2 regions of the Alteribacillus sp. JSM 102045 genome follow, and region 2 is predicted to be linked to the other one. Evidence: predicted binding sites of a transcription regulator. Region 2 holds the regulator's gene; the other holds the start of a gene.
What was found. The regulator NrdR, encoded in region 2, represses ribonucleotide reductase genes. The targets are predictions, from matches to a motif close to AACACNATATATNGTGTT.
Positions count from the first base shown of each region.

Region 1: a site for NrdR is predicted at 1,450-1,467, ahead of ACE1TI_RS12280 (vitamin B12-dependent ribonucleotide reductase). Genes of this name have one in related genera too.

Region 1 covers NZ_JBHFQG010000017.1:10,065-13,499, forward strand. The annotation lists gene ACE1TI_RS12270 (lipoate--protein ligase family protein) at 1-307, shown strand, start outside; gene dat (D-amino-acid transaminase) at 372-1,208, opposite strand; gene ACE1TI_RS12280 (vitamin B12-dependent ribonucleotide reductase) at 1,561-3,435, shown strand, end outside.
Region 2 covers NZ_JBHFQG010000004.1:9,100-12,534, forward strand. The annotation lists gene ACE1TI_RS03900 (replication initiation and membrane attachment family protein) at 1-803, opposite strand, end outside; gene nrdR (transcriptional regulator NrdR) at 874-1,341, opposite strand; gene ACE1TI_RS03910 (glyceraldehyde-3-phosphate dehydrogenase) at 1,667-2,695, opposite strand; gene coaE (dephospho-CoA kinase) at 3,135-3,435, opposite strand, start outside.

The DNA.
Region 1 (3,435 bases), on a different contig from region 2:
TATTTTGCAGCACGGTTCCATTATTTTGGATATTGATGAGGATAAATTATTTGACCTTTTTAAATATCCAAGTGACCGGGTAAGACAAAGAATGCAAAACGCATTTAAAAATAAAGCTGTAGCGATTAACGAGCTAAAGAGTACACCAGTTACTTTGCAGGAAGTATCCGATGCGTTTCACAAAGGGTTTGCAGACGGGTTGAATGTGAATTGGGAGCCTTATCAATTAAATGATAAAGAAGAGAGTGAAGTATGGGAGCTTGCAAAAACCAAATATGAATTAGAAGAATGGAATTTTCGCCGTTAAAGGAGGGGAGCGGTTCCGCAATGATATGAGGAACCGCTGTTATATGTCTTAAGACAGGAAACAATTATGCTGATGTTTGTTCTTTAAAAGCTTGCTGCAGTTTTCGGGTAACAGTTCCGGGCTGCAGTGAGATTTCTATCGAACCTTTTATATTCACTACCGGAACAATTTCTAATGTAGTACTTGTTACAAATATTTCATCAGCATCCATGATTTCTTCTAGAGAGAAAGCTTCTTCATAAACAGGGAATCTTTCATTTTTTGCAAGGTTTACTACATTTTGTCTTGTAATGCCATTTAATATTAAATGATTAGCAGGGTGAGTATAAATCACTCCTTTTTTCACCATGAATATGTTAGTTGAAGATCCTTCTGTCACAGTGTGACCTCGATGCTGTAATGCTTCTTCACAATGGTTGTCTTCTGCTTTTCTTTTGGCTAGAACGTTGCCTAAAAGATTAATGGTTTTTATATCGCAGCGCAGCCACCGTATATCTTCGGCGGCCCATAGAGAAATTCCGCTTTTTTGTTTATCAGCTGGTACTTCTGCTTCTTTTGTAAAAGCAGTAATAACAGGGCAGATATCACGTGAATATAAATGGTCTCTAACTTGTTCTCCTCTTGTCATTTGAATGTAAGCATAACCATTGTTTATTTCATTTTTTTGAAGAAGAAGTCTTGTATTCTCTTTTATCTCGTTTATGGAGAAAGGAAGAGACATATCTAATTCTTGTGCGCTTCTTAAAAAACGTTCAAAATGCTCATGGAATAAAAACGGCTGTCCGTTGTAAACCTGGATGACTTCATATATTCCGTCACCGAAATAGTAGCCTCTGTCATCGAAATGAATAAAGGCTTCTTGTCGTGGCACTATTTTATCTTTTAACCATACATATTCCAAAAATATAAGCCTCCTTTGAATTGGATTTATATAACAACCTTCCACCCTAAACTTTAACATACAATAAAACAGGTAACAGAAAATATAATGATAAGATATTTTAATTAGCTGAGCGACACTATTTTGGAAGCTGTCAAAAATATCAAGATAGAAATTAATTTAAATAATGAGCGATAATACTTAATTATACTCTTGATATCATTTGTTTTTTTAGTTGACAAATTACTGCAAAATAGGATCAATCACCATATATTGTGTTTGTTACACTTTGATGAATACAATATATTGATTTGTTTTGAATAAATATGATAAGCTAAGACATACCATATAAAGAAACGGGGAGGACAAATAAATGGGTGCTACCATGCAGCAAGTAATGAAAATAAATAAGGAAAGATTAAACCAGGATATTGAACTTTTTCCCCAGGTACATCCGGTTACTGAAGATATGCACATGACAAAAAAAGGCGTATCCCGTTTAGTGATGCTTGATAGGTATACCTTTAAAGATACAGAGAAAAAAACGTTGAAAAGCGGAGATTTCGTTGTACTTACCGTTAAGGAAGATCCAAAATTTCCGGCTAGAGGATTTGGGTTTGTTATGGAATTGGATTGGGATAATGGAAAAGCGAAAGTATTGGTAGATCAAAGTTTTCAAAATGTCCTGGAGCCGCATGAAGCCGAATCAGGCATTGTTACACGTTCCCTCGACGTTATAGAAAAACCGCTTGAAATATATTATGAACAAATTGCAAAAAGAAATGCCACAGGACTGGCTGAAGTAGAAACAACAGAAAAAGATAGGGAGCAATCCTTTCATCAATTTTATAAAGAATTAGTTAATATGAATTTTATACCTGCAGGACGTGTATTGTACGGAGCAGGTGCCAAAACCGATGTCACTTATTTCAACTGCTATGTAATGCCGTTTATAGAAGATTCCCGAGAAGGAATATCTGAACACAGAAAACAGGTAATGGAAATAATGAGCCGGGGAGGGGGAGTCGGTACAAATGGATCAACCCTCCGGCCTAGAAATACATTGGCAAGAGGTGTAAATGGAAAATCCTCTGGTTCTGTTTCCTGGCTTGATGACATTGCAAAGCTTACTCATTTAGTGGAACAAGGGGGATCACGCCGAGGTGCTCAAATGATCATGTTAGCAGATTGGCACCCGGATATATTAGAATTTATTATATCTAAAATGCAGAATCCTCGTATTCTGAGATTTTTGTTAGAACATACAGAGGATGAGCAGATAAAAACATTAGTAAAAGAAAAGCTAAAATTCACTCCTTTAACCGAAACGGAAGAAGCGTTATATCAAGGAGTCTTAAATTACAAAAATATACCAGGTCAAGGCGGCTTTGACTCTAAAGTAATTCAAGAAGCAGAAGAGAAACTAAAAAATGGCGGAACTTATTCTGTTAATTCACCAGAATTTTTAACTGGGGCCAACATTTCAGTTTGTTTAACAAATGATTTTATGGAAGCAGTTGAAAAAGATCTAGAGTACAGCCTGCGCTTTCCTGATGTAGAAAATTACACGGAGCAGGAAATGAACCAGTATAATAAATATTGGCAGGAATGCGGGGATGTTCGTGAGTGGGAAGAAAAAGGGTATGGTATTCGTACGTACCGAAAGATTAAAGCCAAAGAATTATGGAAACTAATTAACATTTGTGCCACTTACTCAGCAGAACCTGGAATTTTCTTTATAGATAATGCCAATGAACAAACTAATGCTCAGAGTTACGGTCAAAAAGTAGTTGCTACCAACCCATGTGGTGAACAGCCGCTTGCACCATATTCTGTTTGTAATCTGGCAGCAGTAAACCTTGCAGAAATGGCTGATACAGAGAATAAAACAGTTGACTTTGAAAAGCTGAAGCAAACCGTAGAAACAGGAGTGAGAATGCAAGACAATGTGATCGATGCCACGCCGTACTTTCTTGAGGAAAATACAAAACAGGCAAAAGGAGAACGTCGAATCGGTCTTGGTGTTATGGGGCTGCATGATTTATTAATTTACTCTGAAACAAGCTACGGCTCAAAAGAAGGCAATCAGCTTATTGATGAAATTTTTAAAACGATTGCCACTACTGCGTACCGGACAAGTATTAAATTAGCCAAGGAAAAAGGGAGCTTTCCATTTCTTATAGGGGAGACAGAAGAAGAAACAAAAGAACTGCGTCAAGCGTTTATCAATACAGGTTACATGAAAAAC
Region 2 (3,435 bases):
TGTACTTTCTGACGCAGCTCTTCTTGATCTAGCTTGTCATCTTTAGAAAGAGATTGCTGCACGATTCTGCTCATTTCTAATGGGTCGAGCCTGTACACAAATGCCAGACGCCGAATAATTGTTTTCACCTGCTCGTTTAATACCTTATCCGCATGAATAAAAGCCGGAAGATCCGCTTTTAATAGATCGAAATCAAACACATGATCGTTGAAATGAACATCTTGCGAAGAATAATTTCCTTTAAAATCGTGGTGTTCTTCTAAAGATGAGCTGTGGTACTGCGGCTTTATTTCAGAATATTGTAAGGAAGAAAAGACATCATTAAATGAAGCGGTCACTTCGGTATAAGCTCGTTCATCAACTGCTTCAATTAAAAATCGGCTTCTCAGCTGTATATATCGATCTTTACCAAGCTTATTATACAAAAAAACACTCAGAACATCATTCTGAAAAAATTGGGCAGGAGTCATGGGAGGCTGTAATTCATAAATAAATAACGTTGATTTTTCTTCCTGCCGGCGAAAAGTCCGCAACAGCCCGATCCCTTCTAAAATACGCCTTGCTTCATATATATCATCGAGCGGGAGGTTCAGCATCGCCATCAGTTCATGATGAGTTGCTTCTCCGCTCCAAAAACAATCTTTTTCCAGCTTGCTCCACAACATATTATATAATGAAACAGCCAATGTACCAGTTAAAGGCTGATATAATAATTGCAGCGTCTTATATTCTCTATCTCCTAGCTGATCTGCTGTTCGAACCGAATAGCGGTCAACAGGTAATAGTTCAGTCCAGTGAATCATGGCGGCCTCCCCTCCTAACAGTGTAAAAAGCGTGGAAAAAAGAGCTTAGGTTCTTTTCCTTAAGCTCCTCTTACTTTTCTTCATTATCATTATTAATTAGGTCTTTTAATTCATTTATAAAAACATTTATGTCTTTAAATTGCCGATACACCGAAGCAAACCGAACGTAAGCTACGTCATCCACACCAGCAAGCCTCTCCATTACCATCTCACCAATGTCTTCACTTTTAATTTCTGATTTACCTTCGCTTCTCAGCTGCTGCTCAACGTCATTCACAATCTCTTCCAACGTCTCTAAGGCTACTGGTCTTTTTTCACAAGCTCGAATGAGACCGCGCAATATTTTTTCTTTGCTGAACTCTTCTCTCGTTCCTTCTTTCTTTACTACAATGAGTGGAATTTCTTCCACAATTTCAAAAGTAGTGAATCGATAGTGGCAGCTGTCACATTCACGTCGCCTTCGAATAGATTTTCCTTCATTGCTTGGTCTTGAATCCAATACCCTTGTGGCATGAGAGTGGCAAGCTGGGCAAAGCATATTTTTATCATCTCCACTAAAAACCGGCTTTTACAATAATTACTTCAGCATCCTTTGAACCGTACTCTTACCGTAATCTTCCAAGATACACGGATGTAGTGTTTTCAGTGTATACTTAGAATCCGGCTTTTTTACGCTCATTTTTATATCTACTATCATACCATTTCCGATAACACATTGGAAAGATACTTCCTAACCATAAAGTACATCAGCAAACAGCGAATGTCTAACACTGCAAATCATATATTATCAGCCAGGTGCTTGAATGAAAAAAGAAGCTGCCTTTATCAAGACAACTCCTTCAAAAACTTTCTGCATTATTTCATTATGCGCTTACCATTGATTTTTTGTATATTTGTTTGCCGACATAACGAACCAGATCTACAACTCGACAGGAGTATCCCCATTCGTTATCGTACCAGGCCAGGATTTTCGCCTGCCTGTCATTCATTACCATTGTCGATAATCCATCAATGATAGAGGAATGTTCGTTGCCATTAAAATCTACTGACACAAGCGGATCTTCTGTGTAAGCCAATATTCCTTCCAGGTCTGACTGAGCCGCTTGCTGAAAGGCACGGTTAATGCTTTCTTTTGTGACTTCTTTTTCCGTATCCACAACAAGGTCTACAAGTGACACATTAGGTGTCGGCACTCTTAACGCCATGCCGTTCATTTTTCCATTTAAATTTGGAAGGACTTTTGAAATAGCCTTCGCTGCTCCAGTAGATGTTGGAATGATTGACTGCCCGCATGCTCTTGCACGACGAAGATCCTTATGTGGATTATCTATATTTTTCTGGTCATTTGTATACGAATGGACGGTTGTCATCAAACCGCTTTCAATTCCAAACGAACGATCGAGAACTTTTACTACAGGTGCAAGACAATTTGTCGTACAGGATGCGTTTGATATAACATGATGTTCAGCTGGATTGTAATCATGTTCGTTGACTCCCATCACAATTGTCACATCTTCTTCTTTTCCTGGGGCTGTAATCACCACTTTTTTAGCTCCTGCTTCAATATGAAGAGATGCTTTCTCTTTTGTTTTAAATTTTCCGGTCGCCTCTATTACTACATCTATCCCTAATTCCTTCCAGGGAAGATTTTTTGGATCTCGGTCGCTTAAAAGATGTATTTTTTTTCCTTCAACATAAAGGGCATCATCTTTTCCTTCCACTTCTTTATCAAATACACCATGAATGGAATCATATTTTATTAGATGAGCTAGTGTTTCAGCAGGATAACTGGCATTTACTGCAACCACTTCCAATGAATTATCGGTTAGCGCTTTTCGGAAGACCATTCGGCCAATCCGTCCAAATCCGTTTATTGCTACCTTTGCTCTCATATAGAAAAGCCTCCCTGCAATTTATGATATACTAATTAATCCCTTTTATAAAATTAGTATATCACATTAAACCATTTTGGTACTATTCAATTTTGAATTTTTTTTAGAAAACCGCAAAAGCCCTCAAAAATAAGATGTCCTGATTTAAATAACGTTCGGCTAATATCGTCACCTCCTGTGACAACGCCGAACTACTCCCATCCTGGGAGCCCTCGCAGGTAAATGTTCTCCAGGCAATAAAGGCGCTTTTACTTCCACAGGATGTGGTGGCTTCTGCGTTGTGAACAGGACATTCACGCCTTTAGCAGAAGTTCCTTCCACATGGGCCTCCGCGAGGATGGGCGGTGAAGCTGGGCAACAAAGCGCCTAAAATTAAATGCTTTATTACCTTTTAAAAAAGCTCCGGCCGGTGAAATCCCCGAACCAGAGCATTCTATGTTTAAATTAATTTCCATTCTTTTAATATATTTTCAAGCTGAGCTAACGATTGCTGTCTTGATTGATTGTTATCAATCACAGCATCCGCATATGCTTTTTTTTCTTCTAACGGCATTTGAGAGGCTATGCGGTTTTTCGCATCTTCTTCTCCCGCTTGATCTCTTTCCATTAATCTGTTTTTCTGAACGGCAGCATCCACGTATACTAACAACACTTTGTCTACCATAAACTGTAGGTTGTTTTCAATTAATAATGGAAGATCAAACACAAGGTTTGAATAGCCTTCCTGTTCATATTGGTTT